Tolumonas auensis DSM 9187: one gene and its partner. The protein of the gene in region 1 binds, or shares a complex with, the protein of each later gene. Links are inferred from orthologs where the notes say so. Each region holds a gene or a part of one and is shown on either strand. Other genes may lie near its edges. The genes, in order: TOLA_RS10545 and nrdA.

Region 1 (12,641 bases):
ACGCTGAGTGTCGTCGGGTTGATTGGCATCATGATTGTTGCTGCCATGACCTATTACAAAAAATGGGGCTGGCTCTGGACGGAATGGCTGACGTCGGTTGACCACAAGAAGATCGGCATTATGTACATCATCGTGGCGATGGTGATGTTATTGCGTGGCTTTGCCGATGCGATCATGATGCGTCTGCAACTGATGCTGGCTTCCGGCGGTTCGGAAGGCTTCCTGAATGCACACCATTACGATCAGATTTTCACCGCGCACGGTGTGATCATGATTTTCTTCATGGCGATGCCATTTATGGTAGGGCTGATGAATATCGTGGTGCCATTGCAGATTGGTGCGCGTGATGTGGCATTCCCGTTCCTGAACTCGCTGAGCTTCTGGCTGTTTATTGTCGGCGTTGCGCTGATGAATATTTCGCTGGGGGTGGGTGAGTTTGCGCAGACTGGTTGGCTGGCCTATCCGCCATTATCCGGGCATCAGTATAGTCCGGGGGTTGGGGTCGATTACTGGATCTGGAGCTTGCAGATTTCGGGGATTGGTACCTTGCTGACCGGGGTGAACTTCTTTGTCACCATCCTGAAAATGCGTGCACCGGGTATGAGTATGATGAAGATGCCGGTGTTCACCTGGACGGCCCTTTGTTCTAACGTGCTGATTATTGCTGCATTTCCGATCCTGACCGTCACTATTGCGTTACTGACGCTGGATCGTTACCTCGGTACGCATTTCTTCACCAATGATTTAGGCGGCAACCAGATGATGTATGTCAATCTCATCTGGGCCTGGGGTCATCCTGAAGTTTATATTCTGATCCTGCCGGCATTCGGTATCTTCTCTGAAGTCGTGGCAACATTCTGCAAAAAACGGCTGTTCGGGTATACCTCGCTGGTGTGGGCTACGGTCGCGATTACTATCCTGTCGTTCATCGTCTGGCTGCACCATTTCTTTACTATGGGCGCGGGTGCCAACGTGAACGCGTTCTTTGGTATTGCCACTATGGTTATCTCGATCCCGACCGGGGTGAAGATATTCAACTGGCTGTTTACCATGTATCAGGGACGAGTGCAGTTCACGACACCGATCCTCTGGACGCTGGGTTTCCTGGTGACATTCACCGTGGGTGGTATGACCGGGGTGCTGCTGGCTGTTCCGGGTGCGAACTTCGTGCTGCATAACAGTCTGTTCCTGATTGCACATTTCCATAACGTGATCATCGGTGGGGTGGTGTTCGGTTATCTGGCCGGGTTCAACTACTGGTTCCCGAAAGCGATGGGCTTCACGCTGAATGAAAAACTGGGCAAAGCCGCGTTCTGGTTCTGGATCACCGGCTTCTTTGGTGCCTTCCTGCCGCTGTATGCGTTAGGTTTTATGGGCATGACCCGTCGTCTGAGTCAGGACATTAACCCTGAATATCATTCCATGCTGCTGATTGCCGTGGGTGGCGCGGTGCTGATCCTGATCGGCATTATGTGTCAGTTGCTGCAGCTGGTGGTCAGTATCAAAGACCGTAACAAAAACCGCGATCTGACTGGTGATCCATGGGGTGGGCGTACTCTGGAATGGGCAACCTCATCTCCGCCACCGTTCTATAACTTTGCTGAAATTCCGGTTGTCTCTGAACGTGATGCGTTCTGGGACATGAAGGAAAAAGGCACGGCATATAAACGTCCGGCAAAATACACCGAGATCCATATGCCGAAGAATACCGGTGCCGGTGTCATCATCAGTCTGTTTAGTCTGATTATGGGTTTCGCGCTGATTTGGTATATCTGGTGGCTGGCGATTGTTGGTTTTGTCGGTGTGATTGCGACCTGGATTACGTATTCGTTTAACAAGGATGTCGACTATTACGTTCCGGCCGATGTAGTGAAAAAAACAGAAGATGAACATTTTGCAAAAATGAATCAGGCAGAGGTGAAGCATGTCGGTTGAAACTTTACACCATCAGTCTGTGCACGCCGGTGAGCATGAGCATCATGACTCCGGTTCCAACTCAGTATTTGGTTTCTGGATTTACCTGATGAGTGACTGCATTCTGTTTGCGACGCTATTCGCAACGTATGCCGTACTTTCAGGCAGTTTTGCCGGAGGGCCGACAGGGAAAGATATTTTTGAACTGCCGTATGTACTGACGGAAACCTTCTGTCTGTTGATCAGTAGTTTCACCTATGGCATGGCGATGCTGGCGATGAACAGAGGTGAACAAAGCAGTGTCATGAAATGGCTGGCTGTTACCTTTTTCTTCGGTGCCGCCTTTATCGGCATGGAAATCAACGAATTCAGTCATTTGATTTCGGAAGGTTATGGCCCTGATCGCAGCGCCTTCCTGTCTGGTTTCTTTGCATTGATCGGTACTCACGGTTTACACGTATTTTCCGGTCTGGTGTGGATGATCGTTCTGATGATTCAGGTAGCACAAAATGGTCTGACAACCACCAATCAGACCCGCCTGATGTGCCTGAGTCTGTTCTGGCACTTCCTGGATATTGTCTGGATCTGTGTGTTCACTGTGGTCTATCTGATGGGGGTGCTGTAATGAGTCATAACACGAGTCATGGCGGTGCCAGCCACGGTAGCGTGAAGTCGTATATTACCGGCTTTATTCTGTCAGTCGTGCTCACTGTTATTCCATTCTGGATAGTGATGGAGTCTGCTTTACCGCCATCAACGGTTATTCTGGTGATTGCCGCATTCGCGGTCGCTCAGATCCTGGTGCAGCTGATTTACTTCCTGCATATGGATACTAAATCAGAGGGTGGCTGGAATATGATTGCCTTTGTCTTTACGGTACTGATCATTGCTATCATTGTCGTGGGGTCACTGTGGATCATGTTCCACCTTAACCATAATATGATGGGTCATTAAGAGCTGACATCATGATCAAGCAGTACCTGCTCGTCACAAAACCGGGGATCATTTTTGGTAATCTGATTTCCGTCATTGGTGGTTTTTTCCTGGCTTCCAAAGGAAGCCTGGATTTAGCGCTGTTTCTGGCTACGGTCACCGGGGTTTCGCTGGTGATCGCTTCCGGTTGCGCTTTTAATAATTACATCGATCGTGATATCGACTGCATTATGGAGCGCACCAAAAACCGGGTGCTGGTGAAGGGGTTGATTTCACCCCTTACCACGCTGGTGTATGCCACATTACTGGGTATCGCCGGTTTTGGCTTGTTGTGGTTGATGACAAATCCACTGGCGACAGCACTCGCACTGATGGGGTTTGTGGTTTACGTCGGTCTGTATAGCCTGTGGCTGAAGCGCACCTCGGTGTATGGCACGCTGGTGGGCAGCCTTTCCGGTGCAGCACCGCCAGTCATCGGTTATTGCGCGGTCAGCAATCAGTTCGATATTGCGGCCTTTCTGCTACTGCTGATTTTTAGTCTCTGGCAAATGCCGCATTCCTATGCGATTGCGATATTCCGCTTCAAAGATTATCAGTCTGCATCAATTCCTGTTTTACCGGTGAAACACGGCATCTCGGTGACTAAGAGTCATATCCTGCGTTATGTTCTGGCGTTTGCGGTGGCAACACTGATGTTAACGCTGAGCGGTTATGCAGGTTACAGCTATTTTGCTGTAGCGATGCTGATTGGTATCGCTTGGTCAGCGATGGCATTTGCCGGATTTAAAGCGGCAGATGATCGTGTCTGGGCGAAAAAGCTGTTTATCTTCTCCATCATTGCCATTACGTCACTGAGTGTCATGATGTCGGTCGATTTTGCCACGCCGGATCCGGCCCAGTTTCTGACGTCACTGGGTTTCTGACGTCACTGGGTTTCTGACTTAACGGGAATAACCTGATATGCACGATAACCAGATGACCGCAACGGAGCGTCGGGCTACTGTTGGCTTAGGCGCTGTATTCGCATTGCGTATGTTCGGCATGTTTATGGTGCTGCCGGTGCTGACGACCTATGGCATGGCCTTACAGGGAGCCAATGAGTCATTGATTGGTCTGGCGATCGGGATCTACGGATTAATGCAGGCGTTGTTTCAGATCCCGGTTGGCTTATTGTCGGATAAGTTCGGTCGTTTTCCGCTGATTATTGGTGGCTTGTTGCTCTTCCTGCTGGGAAGTGTGCTGGCTGCCTGTGCTGATTCTATCTGGGGGGTGATTATCGGTCGGGCTCTGCAGGGAGCGGGAGCTATCTCTGCTGCTGTAATGGCGCTGTTGTCGGATCTCACCCGCGAGCAGCATCGCACCAAAGCCATGGCATTTATCGGTGTCAGTATCGGCATTACCTTTGCTGTCGCGATGGTGTTAGGGCCGGTTATTACGCATGCATTCGGATTGTCAGCATTATTCTGGGGAACTGCAGGTCTGACCGGGCTGGCTATTATCACGACACTGTTTTTCATCCCCAAACCACAGCAGCATGTGCTGAATCGTGAGTCAGCCTTCGTCAGCGGTAATTTACGGGCCGTACTCATGGAACGGGAATTACTGAAGCTGAACTTCAGTATCTTCTCTCTGCATGCGTTGCTGATGGCTAGTTTTGTGGCGCTACCAGTGGCAATGGAACAGGCGGGTTTTCAGCGGCAGCTTCAGTGGCAGGTTTATCTGGTTACTATGCTGATTTCGTTTGTGGCGGTCGTTCCTTTCATCATCTATGCCGAAAAACGCCGCCGGATTAAGCAGGTATTTATCAGCTGTATTCTGATCTTTCTGCTGGCGGAAGCCGTCCTGTTTTCTGCCGGGCTGCAATTGTGGTTCGTGTTTGCCGGTATTCAGCTGTTCTTTATCGGCTTTAATGTGCTGGAAGGATTGCTGCCATCACTGGTCAGTAAAATCGCGCCTGCCGGGTATAAAGGCACGGCAATGGGGCTGTATTCCACCAGTCAGTTTCTGGGGGTCGCAGCAGGCGGTGCATCAGGTGGCTGGTTGCTGCAGCTTAATGGTACGCCGCTGGTCTTTCTGGCCGGAATCGTCATCGTCGGGCTCTGGTTGCTGGTCAGTCTGACCATGCGGGAACCGCCGTATGTCAGTAGTTTGCGGATCGTGTTACCTGATTCAGCGAAACAGCAATCTTCTTTACTCGCTGAGAATATTAAAGCCCAGCCGGGTGTTGCGGATGTGGTGCTCGTTCTGGAAGAGATGGCGGCTTACGTGAAGGTGGATACCAGACAAACATCACGACGTGATCTGGAACAGATTGTGGCTGCTGCCAGCTAGGTATTTGTATTCCTTACTGGTAATTTAATCCGCTGCATTCACTTATTCCGCCTTCATTTCCCATCAGGAGTCTTGCAGCATGACCCGACAATTAAACAAAGACACTACGGTTTGCATGTCACTGGCGGCGCGCCCCAGTAACTTCGGCACCCGTTTCCATAACTTCTTATATGATGCGTTAGATCTCGACTACCTCTATAAAGCTTTTACCACCACAGATCTGGCTGCTGCCATTGGCGGTGTGCGTGCCTTAGGCATCCGTGGCTGTGCGATTTCGATGCCTTTCAAGGAAGCCTGTATTCCAATGGTGGATGAGCTGGATCCGTCAGCCAAAGCCATTGACTCGGTGAATACCATTGTAAACACCAATGGTTACCTCAAAGCCTATAACACCGATTACATTGCGATTGCCAAATTACTGGCGGAGCATCAGGTTTCCAATCAGCTGACCTTCGTCTTACGCGGTAGCGGTGGCATGGCCAAAGCCGTGGCTTGTGCGCTGAAAGATGCCGGATTTAAAAAAGGCTGTATCGTGGCTCGTAATGAAGAAGCCGGAAAACATCTCGCTGGTTTGTATGGATTTGAATGGGCGGCAGAGATGGCTGGTATTCAGGCTGATTTGCTTATCAACGTCACCCCAATCGGCATGGCGGGTGGGGCAGAGGCTGAAACACTGTCTTTTACCGAAGAAACAATTAATGCTGCTCAGGTTGTTTTTGATGTGGTGGCATTACCGCCTGAAACGCCATTGATCCGTTATGCCAAAGCGCAGGGGAAAAAGGTCATCACCGGGGCGGACGTTTTTGCCATTCAGGCTGTTGAACAATTTGTGCTTTATACCGGAATTCGCCCCAGCGATGAACTGTTTCAGCAAGCGGCAAAATACGCGCGGGGATAATCAGTCTTCTTTGGCGGTTGGTATGGAAGGGGCAAAGCAGATATGTTTTTCTTTATCTGCTTTGGCGCTATACATGGCGGTATCGGCACTCTGGATAATGGCATCAACCGTATCGCCGTTATCCGGATAGGTGGCGATGCCAATACTGGCTGAAATCGTAAGCTGATAACCGTTAGCCATGCTGGGTTTCTGTATCTCATCCCGCAGTTTAATCGCCAGTATTTCGAGACTGTCGGTATCCATAAATTCAGGCAGCAGGATCACAAACTCATCACCACCCTGACGGCATACGGTATCAGATTCTCTTACGATGCTGAGCAGACGCTGTGCCACCGTTTTCAGTATCACATCGCCCACATTGTGCCCATATTGATCATTGATTGGTTTAAACCGGTCCAGATCAATATAGAAGATAGCCATGCGTCTTTTGTAACGACGGGCCAGAGTGAGTGCCTGCGTTGCGTGTTCAACTAATAACAAACGATTTGGCAAATTGGTCAGATAATCATGATGTGCGAGATATTGGATCCTGGCTTCCGCTTCCCGCCGTGCGGATATATCCAGAAACATCCCAACGTAATTCATCACATTGCCTTCTTTATCGAATACCTTGCTGATTGACAGAAGTTCAGGAAGCAGCTGACCATCTTTGCGCCGGTTGATCAATTCACCTTCCCAGTAACCATGTTGCTCTATTGATTGCCACATGGTTTGGTAAAACATTTCATCCTGCTGGCCGGAGGAGAGTATTCGGGGATTCTGATGCAGGATATCTTCCAAAGCATACCCGGTGATCCGGGTAAAAGCCGGATTGACGGCGATAATACGTTTGTCCGCATCGGTTACCATGATCCCGCCGGGGCTGGCATCCAGCACGGTACTCGCTAACTGCATCGCGGCTTCATTTTTTCTGCGTTCAGTTAAGGCTGTTCTAACCTGAAGATGTGAATTGGCTAAAACATAGCTGAGGAAGGCGGAAAGTAAGCTCAGAATAATGCCTGCCTGAATGGCTATGTTGCTGCTTTTCTCTGAACCTGCACTCGTCCAGTAGGCCGGTAGGGGTTTGATATGCAATGTCCAGTCAGAACCCAGGATCTCAGAGGACCTGATCATCTCGTCTTCGTCGGAATGCGATAAATCCGGCGGGTAGGTATCAATCATCAATTCCGGCGAACCGGGGTGTTTCCCTGAATAGAGCCGGAGAGCAATTTTGCGGGAAAAATCAGGATAGCCCTGCTGCAGATAATGGGTCAGAAGCTCCTGAAGCCGTATTTCCGCATAAACCCAACCGGTCAGCGCGTTCCTGCGTTGTTCGATGGTATAAACCGGCATATTGTTTTGATAAATCGGGCTGAATATGAAGATGCCGGATTGGGGCGGCTGTTCTGTTTCCTGCTGCAGAGTGATTTTACCGGTCATAACGGCCGCAGCCAGATCCCGGGCTTGCCCGGCTGCGTTCATTTTCACCGGTTCTGACAGCATGTCATAACCCATGATCTGCTGATTCCGCGAGTTCAGTGGCTCAACAAATATTACGGACGAGTAGAACTCCCGTTCTCCGGCTGGCCGGATGTCATAATCAGTAAAACCTTCCGCTCTGATTTTGGCGATATGCTGTTGTTTTTCTGTTTCAGGTATAAGCGTGCTGTAACCAATGGACTGAATTCCCGGATAATAAACGGATAGTTTCAATTGCCGGATATAACGTTGAAACTCATCTCGGGACACATGATCACTACTGGCTAATAATCCGGCTACACCTTGCAGAATTTCACCGTTATAGGTCAGTCGCCGTTCCAGGCCGGCTGCCAGTTCATTTGCCCTGATTCTGAATTCAGAAAGGATCTTGCTGGTCTCCTGCTGCCGGATATTGGAAACCGTAATCCAGGTCAGAAGTAATCCCAGGATAAATACCAAACCAGGAATGAGCGTATAAAGCCATCGTCTGGTGATAAAACCCAGTATTTTATTAGGCAATTAACGTCCCTTCCTTGTTTATTAACCGATTCGGATCATTCTCATTAAAAGTATAGCGTTGATAATGTCGGCCCCTCTGACGGAAACCGCATGTTTTTCTGCTGCATTCAGCTTTTTAATCCGCGGAGTAACAAATCAGATTGTGAAAACTGACCGGCTGATCCGACCGGTTGCGATAGCCATGGGGGCGGGAGGCATCAAAACGCATGGCATCACCAGCGTCCAGCGGATGCCATTGTCCGTCACTCATGATCTCTAAAGTACCATCCAGCGGGATCACATGTTCAGTCACACCATCAGCATGCGCCGCGGAAAGATGCTCAATGCCTGCCGGCAGTGTTACCAGAAGCAATTCAAATCCGAATTGCGGATCAAACGGAATAACGGCTTTTGCGGCTATGTCATGCTTATTTCTATGCTGTACCGCAGATGAATCGCTCGTCCGCCAGATATCCTGCAACTGAACCGATGGCTCAAGAAAGGTCGAGAAGGAGGTCTCAAACCCTGTGGCAATCTTCCATAAAGTGGCCACGGTCGGGCTTGATTCTCCACGCTCAATCTGCCCGAGCATGGCCTTACTGACACCGGTAGCGGCAGCGGTTTTATCCAGACTCCAGCCGCGTTGTTTACGTAACAGCTGAAGGGTAGCAGCAATATGCCGGATTAAGTCTTGCATTCCGTATCCCGTTTTTCTGTTTGTGCGCTATAGCGCACAGCGATGAGGCATGATAATTTGAGCGTTATAACGCACATGAATGAGCTAAGCCTAGCCTGACAGCAATACATTGTCATGCAGGATATCAGGTCATGCGGGATATCAGTAAAAAGGGAGTGCCATGCGTTTTGCATTAAGTTTACCAGTCGCCGGTGTGGTTGCTAATCTGGTCGCCTTCAGTAGCTCCGTGGCCCTGATTTTTCAGGCAGCCAACAGTATGAGTGGGGCGAATGCGCAGCTGACCAGTTCATGGCTGTTTGCACTCAGCATCGGCTCGGGATTAAGCACGCTGATCCTGTCGCTTTATTATCGTCAGCCGATCCTGACCGCCTGGTCCACACCGGGCGCGGCATTGCTGATCAGCAGCTTACAGGGCGTCTCGCCAGCGCTTGCCACAGGTGCGTTTTTGTTTTCCGCATTGCTGATCACGCTGTGTGGCGTCACCGGATTATTTGCGCGACTGATGCATAAGATCCCGACGGCATTGGCATCGGCAATGTTAGCCGGGGTGCTGGTGCGTTTTGGTATGAAAGTGTTTGAGCAAATGCCGCTACAGCCAGCGCTGATTATCAGTATGTTGCTGGTTTATCTGCTGGCGAAGCGGTTTTATCCGCGTTACGCGATCCTGTTTGTTCTGATTGCCGGAGGGATTGTGGCCTGGCAACAGGGATTACTGCAGAACAATAGTCAACCGCTTACGTTTGTTTCTCCGGTACTGACATGGCCAGCTTTTGATATAGCGACATTACTCGGGGTTGGTTTACCACTGTTTATCGTCACCATGGCATCGCAAAATCTGCCGGGCATTGCGGTAATGAGGGCTAACGGCTATCAGACGCCGGTGTCTGCTTCGCTGACAGTGACTGGTGTGATTAATGTTCTGCTGGCTCCACTGGGGTGTTTTGCCATTAATCTGGCAGCAATTACAGCTGCTATTTGTATGGGAACGGAAGCACATGAAGAGCCGAAGCAACGTTACAAAGCGGCGGTTTTTGCCGGAATCGGTTATCTGATTGCGGGAGTGTTTGGTGCCAGTATCGTGACTTTGTTTGCCATATTACCGGGCGCATTGATCATGGGGGTAGCAGGCATTGCACTGTTCGGCACGATAGGGGCGAGTTTGCATGCAGCATTGCATGATGAGCATCAGCGGGAAGCGGCATTACTGACGTTTCTGGTGACTGCCAGTGGGTTGAGCTTGTGGGGAATTGGTTCTGCGTTCTGGGGGCTGGTGGTAGGTGTTATCGTCATGATGTGCTACCGAAAACGGTAGCACATCCGAGTTTTTTGTTTACTTATTTAGCCAGTGATTCTGGTAATTCTTCGCGGATTTTCGCCAGCAGTGCTTTCACAATGCGTGGGTTGCCACAAACGATATTGCCGCTGTTGTCATAGTTATGACCACCGGCAAAATCGGTAGCGATAGCACCGGCTTCACGGGCAATCAGCTCACCAGCAGCCAGATCCCATGGTTTCAGCCCCAGTTCCCAGTAACCGTCCATGCGGCCAGCAGCCACATAAGCCAGATCCAGACTGGCAGCACCGGCACGGCGAATATCAGCACATTCCTGGAAAATGTTGTTAAACATAGTCAGGAAAGATTGGTAATGGTGACGGTGACGATGTGGGAACGCAGTGGCTAATACACAACCGTTCAGATCTTTGGCATTGCTGCAACGCAGACGGTAGCCGTTCAGCTGCGCGCCAGCACCACGGGAAGCGGTAAACAGTTCATCACGGATTGGGTCATAAACAACGCCCACTTCGGTACGGCCTTTAATGCGCAATGCAATAGAAACAGCGAAATGAGGAATGCCTTTAACGAAGTTGGTAGTGCCATCCAGTGGGTCGATAATCCATTGGTAGTCAGCGTCTTTGCCGCTGGTAAAGCCGCTCTCTTCTGCCACGATAGCGTGGTCAGGATAAGATTTTTTGATAGTCTGAATGATCACGTTTTCCGCTTCACGATCAACGTTTGTAACAAAATCGTTCATAGCCTTTTGCATGGTTTCAATTTTGCTTGGATCAGCAAAACTTTTCACAATAACCTGACCAGCACTACGGGCTGCGCGGATAGCAATATTCAGCATAGGATGCATAATGGATTCACCACTGGATGTTAAAGAACGGGGTTAGAAAACGGCGCGATTATAGGGCGAGGGGAGGAAACAGGCAATGTTCTTTTGGCGGGAAGATGAAATAGTCGCCAGCAGCATCCGTGCTGCTGAACTCCGGGCGGAGTTAATGCTTACTTACAGCAGGTTTTCAGTAACCGCTTTGTAAAAATCGGTATAACCACCTACGTGCTTTTTACCAACAAAGATTTGCGGTACGGTGCGAACTGGCTGACCTACTTTTTTCTGCAGATCAGCTACTGTCATGCCGGTAGCAAAAATATCAATGTAGGTGAAAGCAAAGTCGCGTTCTTCGCAAAACTTCACTGCCATTTCACAGTAAGGGCAATCTGGTTTGCCATAAATAATTACTGGTTCCATTTAGTCTCCTTTTTCGTATAGCGATATAAATTTATTGAGTAATTCAAGTTCTGATTCCGGATGTGCCGGATCACTGATAATGCAGTTGATCGGACACACCCGTACGCAGGTGGGCTCCTCATAGAAGCCCACACATTCGGTACAGCGATCAGGCATAATTTCATACACCTTATCGCCCATATAAATGGCCTGATTCGGACATTCCGGTTCGCACATATCGCAGTTAGTGCAAGCCTCAGTGATCAGTAGCGCCATTTAAGCCACCGCATGCGGTTGGCGGGTGCTTTCTTTGTCATCCAGATTACGCAGTAAAATACCGTAATTCAGATCGACATTTTCCGGCACCGGGATTTCGACAATATGACCATCACCCGGCGCGACTTCAATCTGCTCACCTTTCTTGTTTTCCATATGCGCAAGCTGGAAGCTTAAATTGCCCTGTGGTGTCATCAATTCCATGCTGTTACCGACAAGGAATTTATTTTTCACCGCAATTTTAGCCATGCCGTTAGCACTGCGTTCCAGCACTTCACCGACAAACTGCTGGCTGTCGGAAACCGAGTAACCGTAGTCGTAATTCTGATAGTCAGAATGCACATGACGACGCAGGAAACCTTCGGTGTATCCGCGGTGCGCCAGATTTTCCAGTGTACCCATCAGGTTGGCATTAAACGGTTTACCGGCTGCAGCGTCATCAATGGCCTGACGGTATACTTGTGCAGTACGTGCGCAGTAGTAAAAAGATTTAGTCCGGCCTTCAATTTTCAGCGAATGCACGCCCAGTTTACTCAGACGCTCAACATGCTGGATTGCACGCAGATCGCGGGAGTTCATGATATAAGTGCCGTGTTCATCTTCGAACGCGGTCATGAATTCACCCGGACGGTTTTTCTCTTCCAGTAACACTAATGCATCACTTGGCGCGCCAATACCCAGCGTTGGTTCAACCTTGACCGGGATCGGCTCTTGTTTGTGCACGATCTGGCCAACATCATCCTGTTTGCCTTCGTGTACGTTATATTCCCAGCGGCAGGAGTTGGTGCAGGTACCCTGATTCGGGTCGCGTTTGTTCAGATAACCGGACAGCAGGCAGCGGCCGGAGTAGGCCATGCACAGTGCGCCATGCACAAACACTTCCAGTTCGATATCCGGACATTGCTGGCGGATTTCTTCAATTTCTTCAATGGAAAGCTCACGCGACAGGATCACGCGCTCCAGCCCCATTTTTTCCCAGAATTTCACAGTCGCCCAGTTTACGGCGTTGGCTTGAACCGACAGATGCACCGGCATTTCCGGGAAGTGCTCACGCACCATCATGATCAGGCCCGGATCGGACATAATTAAGGCATCCGGTCCCATATCAATCACGGGTTTCATG
Region 2 (10,772 bases), 690 kb from region 1 along the record:
ATGGATCTGGCACACCGCTTCAGATATGAAAGTGGATGTGATGGTATTTTATCTTCTGCAACGTGTGATGCGTATTTAGATAACAGTAACACTGCATCTCAATGGTTTGCTGATTTAAACAGTAATGCTGATCAAACTTATAATGTGATCGCTAGTGGTGTCTCATCAGGAACTATCACAACTGATACCATCGCTGAATCAGATGGCATTGTTACCCGTTATGGCCGTGATGCCAGTGAAGTGACCTCTGTTGGCTATGTCTCACTCTCCGAACATAGAAGAAAAGCGGTCGCTACTGTTGCCGATACATCAGTGGATGTAACGAATGGCACGGATTACGCTTTTGCTTCCGCGTATGACATTATTCCGGTCGGTACTAATTATCTGGTGCTGGGTTCTGCCGGAAACATAAAGAGTACGGCCTATAACTACTGCTACAGTAACGCAAGTATTGAAGATTACAGTCAATATTGCCCTGGTTATGAAACGCAGGCGGCATTCTGGCTGGTGAACTCTGCCGGTGTTACGGCTACACAACGTGCAGCGTCCTACAATACATCAGAATCAACAGATTATCCTTACACCGCCAGCGCGATGAAGGTGGCGTATGTTGATGGAAGTTATGTTGCGGTAGGTTATTCAGCGACAGAAGGCTACAACTCTCAACCGAAGAATCTGGCCACTTTCTGGAATTTAGGGGCGCTGAGTTCAACCGGAACATTGCCTTCAGGGTTAACTTCTACAGCAATCTTCGCTGATTCGGGCGATAACCCGGGTACTGATGACGATGACACGATTGATAACAGCTGGGCTGTTGACATCAACGAAGATGGTTACATCGTTGGTAACCGTGTGTACCGCAGACTGGTCAGCCGTAATTACCCAACGCAGATGTTTGTTGCCAGATACAGCGCCGGCGCTATTACATCTACATCGATCCCTGTTTCGACCGATGGCGTTAACTCCGAAGCAGCAGCCCTGAACAATAGCAACCAAGTTGTTGGCTGGACGGATGAACGCAGTGTCACGACTCAGCCGGTTTATGGCTCGGTACCGCGTCTGCAGGAAGCGTTCCTGTATAACATCACTTCAGGTAGTCGTTATGCAATTAACGATCTGATTTGTGGTCTTGATGATGCGGGAGCAAAAACCTGTACCCAGAACGGCAAATACTATTACATCGAATATGCGAATGACATTCTGGATGACGGCACCATTCTGGCGTCTGCGCGTCGCTATGACAGTTATGACGACTGGTCAGCCTTGAGCAATGGTACCAATGTTGTAATTAAGCTGGCTGCGAACTATTCATTCAGTAATGGTGATGTTCCATCTGGTTATGTAGTGGATAATCAGTTGCCAGTATTTGACTACGGTGCAAGCAGCGGTAGCAGTGGTGGTGGTAGTTTCGGCTTCTTTGGTTTGATCGCTATGGCAGGTGCTGCGCTGGCTGGTCAATATCGCCGTTTCGTAAAGAAAGAGTCATGATTCCGTCACAGTATCATGATGAAATTGGGTTTCAGCACAAAAAACTAACGATTTTCTATTGATCTTAGTGCCCTGATCCGATATCAATTAAGACGACAGAGATACAGAGGCTGTCGTCTTTTTTCATTGTGGAAAAGAGGGTTAATAAGTATGAAGAGACAGAAAAGAGATCGTTTAGAAAGAGCGCGTACTAAAGGGTACCAGGCTGGCTTGGCTGGGCGTTCTAAAGAGCTCTGTCCTTATCAATGCATAGATGCAAGAGGCTATTGGCTGGGTGGCTGGCGAGATGCGGTAGATGAACGCTCTCAGGGATATATGGTTAATTAATCACAAATTCATGTAAAAAGGCTCACACTGTGAGCCTTTTTACTTTGGGTCATATCTGAAAAAATCAGAACGATGACGTGTCCTGGAACAGACCCACTTTCAGATCAGTTGCCGAGTAAATCGGACGGCCGTCAACTTCAACCACACCATCAGCAATACCCATGATCAGTTTACGCATGATGACGCGTTTCATCTGGATTTTATAAGTTACTTTCTTCGCTGTTGGCAGGATCTGGCCAGTGAATTTCACTTCACCAACGCCTAATGCACGGCCTTTACCCGGGCCACCTTTCCAGCCAAGGAAGAAACCAACCAGCTGCCACATTGCATCCAGACCCAGACAGCCAGGCATAACCGGATCACCTGGGAAATGGCAATCAAAGAACCATAAATTGGATGCGATATCCAGCTCGGCAATAATCTCGCCTTTTCCGAATGCACCGTCAGTGTCAGTGATTTTAGCAATGCGATCCATCATCAGCATATTAGGTGCTGGTAATTGGCTGTTGCCTTCACCAAACAACTCACCACGGCTACAAGCCAGCAGGTCTTCTTTAGTGAAACTGTTACGACCCTGATCGCACAGGGATACTTTAGGAGTATTGGTCATTTCTGCTGACACGCTTATCAAATCCTTATAGTCAATTTTGAACTGGAGAATCTACCCAACATACCGCTACTAAGCAAGTCCAACCAGTGTATGAAATCTACGGAAAAATGTGCTGAACAGCCCATTTCTGCTTGCGGAACCATTTAAGTCATCTAATCTGCGTCTGATCCGGCCAAACAGCGTTCGCTCATCATCTATTGAGCCGGCAGGACATCCCATCAACAATTCGACAGCTTCTTCAACATGACCAACCGGATAAATATGGAATTGCCCGTTTTTGACGGCATCGACCACTTCATCTGACAGAATCAGTTGCAGGTAGTTTGATTCAGGTATTACAACACCCTGTTTTCCGTTCAGGCCCTGAATAGAGCAAACGCGGAAGAAACCTTCGATTTTCTCATTCAGTCCGCCTACGGGCTGAACATTACCAAACTGATCGACCGCACCGGTTACCGCCAGATGCTGATAAATAGGTTGCTGTGCCAGTGCGGAAAGCAAAGCACAAAGACCCGTCAGAGCGGCGCTGTCACCATCTATTTCACTGTACGATTGCTCGAACACCAGATTGGCAGAAAGCGGCGAGGGGTTCTCGGCACCGAATAATGTAGAAAGATAGCCGTGAATGATCATCATTGCTTTTGCATGGATATGACCGGCTAATTCTGCTTTACGTTCAATATCCGATACATCGCCGTCACCCATATGCACGGTGGCTGTCAGGCGAACGGGCTCACCAAAGTCATAGGGATGTCCCATGATCTGAATAACAGACAGCCCGTTAATCTGACCAACAACTTCGCCCTCTGTTTGCAACAACATCTGTTCATCAACAATACTTTGATCGGACTGCTCAACGATGTAATTCAGACGGTATTCCTGCTCAGCCAATGCTGCCTTGATATGCAGGACACTGATCAGTTCTGCACCTTGTTCTTTGGCGATGCTGTTTGCCAGTTGCATCAGGGCAACAAGCTGGTTTTCGGCAAAAGAAAGAATGCGTTGATGCTCACACAAGCGACAGGAGAAACGCATCAGCTCTTTAACCGCCGGAGCATCAAAATCCAGCAGTTCCCAGTTATTACGGATATGACTCAGTAAACCAATGAACAGGTTTTGCGTATCATCGTCGTAAGGGAATTCAGCAACCAGATCGGTGCGTAAAAAAGTTTTCTCTGCAAACTCATTATCCAGCAGGTTGAATTCGGCAATGGAAATGCGATCGCCAACCAGAATCAGCTTGATATCAAGCGGAGTGGCTTCTGGCTGGAAGAATGGGGTTTGTGGAGGTGTATCTTCCGGTGCTGACCAGTCAAGATAACCGGTTGTCAGTGCATTGTGCAGCTTGAACCAGAGTTGCGGTTTCATCAGCAATTCATCGACCGGGATGATCAGATAGCCGCCATTGGCTTCACGCAGTAATCCGGCTTCCAGTAAATGATGGTTACTGTAAACACTTCCCTGTTCAGTGACATAGTTAATGGCACCGAACAACGAACGCCAGGTTAAATCGCGGGCATAAATAACAGGAGGCTGCGGTTGAAGCTGATGGATCATCAGATTCATTAATACCGGATGGGTAAACACGCCATCTTGTGCCACATGCGCGGAGAGTTCAGTAAGATATTCAGCAAGTTTTTCATTATTATCCTGTTTCTTCAGGATCTTCTTTACCAGCTCTTCGGCATCTAAGCGTAAGCGTAACAGCTTAAACAGATCATCCAGTAAGTCGCAGAATTCCGGACCCGTGCCAGATTTCAGTTGCAGCCAGATTGGACGGAACGGATTTTTCAGATTCTCAGTATAACAAAGGTCAAAACTGCGATTGAAAGGGGTCGGACAGTCATCAATCAGATCCATGATAACCCGTTCGTAGTTGACGGCAGGATAACCACTCAATAGCAGTGCCGGGCAACTCTGACTCGCAGTGTTGAGACGCAAGATAGCTGATGCAGCACGTTCCTGCGTTTCTGCAAAACTAATTGGTTGTACAGACGATAATTTTTCAAACGACAAGTCTGAAAATCTGGGAAGAAGGGCTTCTGCAGCTAGTTCTGTCACTTAGATTTAATTCCTTTGTAATAGACATCAATGATTATACCTGACCGCGCTGACAAACCCATCTCTTCTCTCAGCGCTGAAAACATTAAGTTTTGTAATTTGGTTACATAAATGAAATTAAAATAATATAAAATCAGCAAGAATAATGATCTGGAACAACAAATGTCATGCATGAGTCTATTCCTTAATCGATATCCATTCTGAATCCGTAAAAAAATTACAAAACATGCTGGACATTTGTTCTATCTGGATCAAAAATACACTCATTGACTAAGCATCTGCTTCGTCGCCAAGTTTCCTTTGTTGTTGTGTGTTGTTGCCCCTCAAGTGGTTGCCGGTGATTCACCCCCACTAAAATCAGTTGAAAGGGCTTTATTTTTGCTGATATTGTCAGTGCCTCGTTTTTGGGGGTAACCGAAAGGTTACCCCTTTTATTTTTGGTTTTTTTTCTGATGAATGCATTCCAACTTCTCCGACAGCAACGTTTAGCCAGAGCGACAAAACCATTCAATGCCCGCGGCGGCTCTATCGTCCGCTGTGAGGGGTGCGGGTTACCAGTACACTTGTGTGCTTGTGAATTAAAGCCTCAGGGTGTCCCGAATGCTGCTTTCTGCCTGCTGATGTATGACGCAGAACCATTGAAACCATCTAATACGGGTCGTCTGATCGCGGATGTCTTTCCGCATGATACGCACGCATTTTTGTGGTCACGGATGGAAGTGGATGAAAAGTTACTGGCATTACTGAACGATCCGGCTTATTCGCCGGTTGTGGTGTTTCCTGATAGCTATGTAACAGACGAAGAGCGTGTTGTTCTGTCTTCTACAGAAACACTGAAAACACGGCCTTTATATATTCTGTTAGACGGAACCTGGCGCGAAGCAAGTAAAATGTTTCGCAAGAGTCCGTATCTGAATCAGTTCCCGGTTATATCTGTACAGCCGGAAACGCTGTCAACTTACCGGTTGCGTGTTGCCGCGCATGATAATCAGCTTTGCACCGCTGAAGTAGCATGCTGCCTGCTCCAGCAACAGGGTGATACAACATCTTCTGTATTACTTCACCAGTGGTTCTCTGTATTCCGCGAACGTTATCTGAAAATCAAACCTCATCACAAAGCCGAAGCATAATATTTAATTGTTAGTAACTGAGCAGACAATTAAAAAATAAACGCCACAAATGGGAATGAAAATCATTTTTCATACTATACTCTAAATGCATCTTTTCCCTGATTAAACTAATCTGAGGATTTTGCTATGAAAGTTAACAAAAGCTACATGCCTGTGTGGCTGGTATTAATGACTGTTTTTGGCGTCAACGCCGCAAATCATGAACAACTTCTGAAGGATGCACTAAGCGCAGCGCCTCCTTCTTTGCGTGATAAAGTAACCGTTATGGACTGGAATCACAATGTACTCCAGAAGGGAACGGATGGTACATATACCTGTTTTCCAACACCTGCTCAGCTGCAAGGAACTGCGCCTATGTGTATGGATGCAGCCTGGATGGAATGGGCTGATGCATGGATGAACAAGAAACCATTTGAGGCTAAAACCATTGGTATTTCATACATGTTAGCGGGTGATGAGGGGGCAAGTAATATCGATCCATATGCGAAAGGCGAAACGGCAGATAATCAGTGGGTTAAAGAAGGCCCGCATTTAATGATTATTACCCCGAATAAAAATCATTTAAATTCTTTACCAACTGATCCTCATAACGGTGGTCCTTACGTTATGTGGAAAGACACACCTTATGCTCATATTATGGTGCCTGTTGGAGAGAAAAAATAATTGATGGCAGGGCATCAGCTTTATCTGTGGTGCCCTGGATCAAGCCTCTTCACTGCAGCTGATCGGATAAGAAAAAACCAGTTCCACATCTGATTTGGGGATGGTGCGGCAGGTCAGGATTTCATTTTTACCGGTTAAGGCCAGAGCATCAAGCTGGGCGACTTCACCTTTCAGCAGATGGCAACGGCAGACGCCGCATAAACCGCTGCGGCACTGGTATTCAGGATGAAAACCCGCCTGTTCCAGTTGATCAAGTAACAGTTCACGGGTGTTTCCGTGAACTGTCTGATTATTAATGGTAATTTTCACTGAACTCACAGTTCAAATCCATCAAGATCCCCGGTATTGATTTCAGCATCAATCTGGCCTACCAGATAGGAACTGATTTCTACTTCCTGCGGTGCTACCTGTACGTTATCAGAATTCAGCCAGGTATTGATCCATGGCAGCGGATTCTGACGATCTGCATCGAAAGCCAGCGGTAAACCCACGCCCTGCATACGCACGTTGGTAATAAATTCAACATACTGGCAAAGAATGTCTTTGTTCAGGCCCAGCATAGAACCATCTTTAAACAGATAAGATGCCCATTCCTTTTCCTGTTCGGCTGCTTTTTTGAACAGAGCGAAACACTCATCATGCAGTTCGCGGGCAATTTCCGCCATTTCCGGGTCATCATTGCCTTCGCGAAGAATGTTCAGCATATGCTGCGTTCCGGTCAGGTGCAGTGCTTCATCGCGGGCAATCATTTTGATGATCTTGGCATTGCCTTCCATCAGTTCCCGTTCGGCAAAGGCAAATGAACAGGCAAAACTGACATAGAAACGGATCGCTTCCAGTGCGTTAACGCTCATCAGACACAGATAGAGTTTCTTTTTCAGTTCGCGGCGTGAAACGACAACTGTTTTACCATTCACCTGATGTGTGCCTTCACCCAGCAACTGCCAGTATTGCGTCAGCTCAATCAGTTCGTCGTAATAACCGGCAATATCTTCCGCACGTTTGATGATTTGTTCATTAACGACGATGTCATCAAACACAACAGCCGGATCATTCACGATATTACGGATGATATGGGTGTAGGAACGCGAATGAATGGTTTCAGAGAAGGCCCAGGTTTCAATCCAGGTTTCCAGTTCCGGTAAAGAAACCAGTGGCAGTAACGCCACGTTCGGACTACGACCCTGAATAGAATCCAGCAGGGTCTGATATTTCAGATTCGAGATGAAAATATGCTGTTCATGTGGCGGTAACGTCTGATAGTCGATGCGATCCTGGGATACATCGACTTCTTCCGGACGCCAGAAGAAAGAGAGCTGTTTCTCGATAAGGCGTTCGAAAACTTCATATTTTTGTTGGTCATAACGTGCCACGTTGACGGTCTGACCAAAGAACATCGGTTCTTTGCGGGCATCATTTGGTTGTTTGGAGAAAGTGCTATACGCCATTATTCTATTCCTGCTTATACCCTTCGTACTTGAAGTTGCAGCGTCGTTGACGGCACTCACTCACCCCAATCACATAGCTTATCTATGTTCATGGGGATTCGTTCACTTGTCGCCTTGCCGCAACTCCAATTACTTTGGGTATACTAGTATTAAGGCCTCTCAGTGAGAGGCCATACCTGCTTAAATCTTACATGCCCCGCCAGAACAATCATCGCTCTGGGCTACCTGCAATTGTGCATCGTCAGCACCATCCCGGGTGTTATGGTAATACAGCGTTTTCAGACCGTATTTGTAGGCGGTTAACAGATCTTTCAGCAGTTGTTTCATCGGCACTTTGTGGCCTTCAAACCGGCTCGGATCATAGCTGGTATTTGCGGAAATCGCCTGATCGACAAACTTCTGCATTACGCCGACTAATTGCAGATAACCATCGTTATTTGGCTGGCTCCACAGTAACTCGTAGTTATCTTTCAGTTCCGTGTAATCAGGCACAACCTGACGCAGGATGCCATCTTTCGACGCTTTCACGCTGATCAGACCGCGCGGTGGTTCGATACCATTAGTGGCATTCGCGATCTGACTGGATGTTTCAGATGGCATCAGTGCCGTCAGTGTCGAGTTACGCAGACCATGCTGCCGGATCTCGTGACGCAAACTGTCCCAATCTAACAGCAACGGTTCCTGGCACAGATCGTCCAGATCACGTTTGTAAGTATCGATCGGCAGAATACCCTGAGCATACGTGGTTTCATTGAAACGTGGGCATGCACCGAATTCCTTCGCCAGTTTTACAGACGCTTTCAGCAGATAATACTGGATCGCTTCAAAAGTACGGTGCGTCAGGCCAAGCGCTGAGCCATCAGAGTAACGCACACCATTTTTCGCCAGATAATAAGCATAGTTGATAACACCAATGCCCAGCGGACGACGCCACATTGCGCCATTTTTAGCAGCAGGAATCGGATAATCCTGATAATCCAGCAGTGCATCCAGAGCACGAACGGCCAGCTCGGCCAGCGGTTCCAGCTCATCCAGTGATTCAATGGCACCCAGGTTAAAGGCAGACAGTGTACACAGGGCGATCTCGCCATTCTCATCCAGATAATGATCCAGCGGTTTGGTTGGCAGAGCGATTTCCAGACAGAGGTTGCTCTGACGAACCGGTGCTACTGCAGGGTCAAACGGGCTGTGCGTATTGCAATGATCTACGTTCTGAATATAGATACGACCGGTACCGGCACGTTCCTGCATTAACAGCGAGAACAGCTCTACTGCTTTCATCTGACGTTTGCGAATAGCCGGATCTTTCTCATATTGCAGATACAGACGCTCAAACTCAGCCTGATCAGCAAAGAAAGCATCGTATAAACCGGGTGCATCAGAAGGCGAGAACAGGGTGATATTACCGCCCTGGATCAGACGCTGATACATCAGACGGTTGATCTGAACGCCGTAGTCCATATGACGTACACGGTTCTCTTCCACACCACGGTTATTTTTCAGAACCAGCAGTGATTCAACTTCCAGATGCCATAACGGATAGAACACAGTTGCCGCGCCACCACGAACACCACCCTGAGAGCAGCATTTCACTGCAGTCTGGAAATATTTATAAAATGGGATACAGCCGGTATGGAAAGCTTCGCCGCCACGGATTTCACTACCCAGAGCACGGATCCGGCCTGCGTTGATACCGATACCGGCACGCTGGGAAACATAACGCACGATAGAAGAGGCTGTCGCGTTGATAGAATCCAGACTGTCACCACACTCAATCAGTACACAGGAGCTGAATTGACGGGTAGGGGTACGCACGCCAGACATGATCGGTGTTGGCAGAGAAATCTTGAAGGTAGAAACTGCATCGTAAAAACGTTTGATGTAATCCAGACGCGTGGTTCTTGGATAATTAGCAAACAGACATGCTGCCACCAGCATATACAGGAACTGCGGGCTCTCGTAAATCTCACCGGTAACGCGGTTTTGCAGCAGATATTTGCCTTCCAGCTGTTTCACTGCGGCGTAAGCGAAATGCATATCGCGCTCGTGAGCCAGATAACCGTCCAGCAGATCGAATTCTTCTTTGCTGTAATCGGTCAGCAGTTGCTGGTCGTAACGACCGGCTTCAACCTGTGTTTTGACTTGTTCAAAAAGAGAAGGCGGTGTGAAGCCACCATAAGCTTTTTTGCGCAGATGGAACATCGCCAGACGTGCTGCCATATACTGGTAATCTGGCGCTTGTTCGGAAATCAGATCGGCGGCAGATTTGATCAACGTCTCATGGATGTCAGAAGTGCGGATACCGTCATAAAACTGGATGTGTGCGCTGAGTTCGACTTGCGAAACCGATACACCTTGCAGGCCTTCCGCCGCCCAGGTTACAACGCGGTGAATTTTATCCAGATCCAGTGCTTCGGTATGATTATCCCGTTTCGTGACCATCAGGCTAGCTGTCATGGTGACTCCCGTAGTTGTTTATGAAAAACACAATATGTAGTGCTTATGATGTATATAAAATACAACATAAAGAATAAAAGCGATAGCTTGACAAAAACTGGTTGATGAAAAATTTAGCAGTAAATCACAGGAAGGTACAAAATAAACAGCACCGGAGAAGTGCTGTTTAGTGTAAAAGGAAGCTGATTTTCAGCGGGATAACCACTTCAGTAAACTGTGTGGATCAGACATTTCCACATCGGCTTGCCATTCTGAGAGTAACTCAGTTTCTGCGATATAGCCCCAGGCTGCTATCGCTGTTTTCATGCCGGCATTCCGGCCCGCTTCTATATCCCGGATATGATCGCCGACATATAAACAGTCTTTTGCCTGTACACCGATCTGAGCGCAGGCATACCATAATGGCTCCGGATGTGGCTTGCGCACCGGTAAAGTATCTGCACTCACTGTGGTTGCACAGCCCGGTAATTCCTTAACCAGAGCCAGTAACGGTTCAGTGAGAAACGCAGGTTTATTGGTGACAACCCCCCACGGGATCAGGCTTTGGTTTAACCAGTTGATCAGCTCGATCATGCCATCATAGGGGCG

What was found.
Region 2: the proteins of TOLA_RS10545 (region 1) and nrdA are in contact, whole or in part, in an NMR structure (PDB 1QFN), measured with the Escherichia coli proteins. The link is inferred for Tolumonas auensis DSM 9187 from one-to-one orthologs.

The regions. Positions count from the first base shown.
Region 1 is NC_012691.1:2,266,518-2,279,158, reverse strand. What follows is about bases 9,643-12,641. They hold TOLA_RS10545 (GrxA family glutaredoxin), read right to left. Parts: upstream 11,264-12,641; coding sequence 11,021-11,263; downstream 9,643-11,020. Other genes in these bases: trhP (prephenate-dependent tRNA uridine(34) hydroxylase TrhP), read right to left, coding at 11,519-12,641; TOLA_RS10540 (YfhL family 4Fe-4S dicluster ferredoxin), read right to left, coding at 11,264-11,518; suhB (inositol-1-monophosphatase), read right to left, coding at 10,064-10,867; TOLA_RS10555 (benzoate/H(+) symporter BenE family transporter), read left to right, coding at 9,643-10,041. Also shown: cyoB (cytochrome o ubiquinol oxidase subunit I), read left to right, coding at 1-1,935; TOLA_RS10590 (cytochrome o ubiquinol oxidase subunit III), read left to right, coding at 1,925-2,539; TOLA_RS10585 (cytochrome o ubiquinol oxidase subunit IV), read left to right, coding at 2,539-2,868; cyoE (heme o synthase), read left to right, coding at 2,877-3,770; TOLA_RS10575 (MFS transporter), read left to right, coding at 3,808-5,178; TOLA_RS10570 (shikimate 5-dehydrogenase), read left to right, coding at 5,258-6,076; TOLA_RS10565 (CHASE domain-containing protein), read right to left, coding at 6,077-8,053; TOLA_RS10560 (helix-turn-helix domain-containing protein), read right to left, coding at 8,169-8,729; more of TOLA_RS10555, read left to right, coding at 8,890-9,642. UniProt on the Escherichia coli protein: The disulfide bond functions as an electron carrier in the glutathione-dependent synthesis of deoxyribonucleotides by the enzyme ribonucleotide reductase.
Region 2 is NC_012691.1:1,573,592-1,584,363, forward strand. The notes cover bases 7,547-10,541. They hold nrdA (class 1a ribonucleoside-diphosphate reductase subunit alpha), read right to left. Parts: upstream 10,185-10,541; coding sequence 7,908-10,184; downstream 7,547-7,907. Other genes in these bases: nrdB (class Ia ribonucleoside-diphosphate reductase subunit beta), read right to left, coding at 7,547-7,727; TOLA_RS07300 (HAD-IA family hydrolase), read right to left, coding at 10,374-10,541. Outside these bases: TOLA_RS07260 (DUF3466 family protein), read left to right, coding at 1-1,488; rmf (ribosome modulation factor), read left to right, coding at 1,639-1,815; fabA (bifunctional 3-hydroxydecanoyl-ACP dehydratase/trans-2-decenoyl-ACP isomerase), read right to left, coding at 1,880-2,425; TOLA_RS07270 (Lon protease family protein), read right to left, coding at 2,495-4,486; TOLA_RS07275 (tRNA-uridine aminocarboxypropyltransferase), read left to right, coding at 4,939-5,616; TOLA_RS07280 (hypothetical protein), read left to right, coding at 5,743-6,279; TOLA_RS07285 (2Fe-2S iron-sulfur cluster-binding protein), read right to left, coding at 6,319-6,597; more of nrdB, read right to left, coding at 6,594-7,546; more of TOLA_RS07300, read right to left, coding at 10,542-10,772. UniProt on the Escherichia coli protein: Provides the precursors necessary for DNA synthesis. Catalyzes the biosynthesis of deoxyribonucleotides from the corresponding ribonucleotides.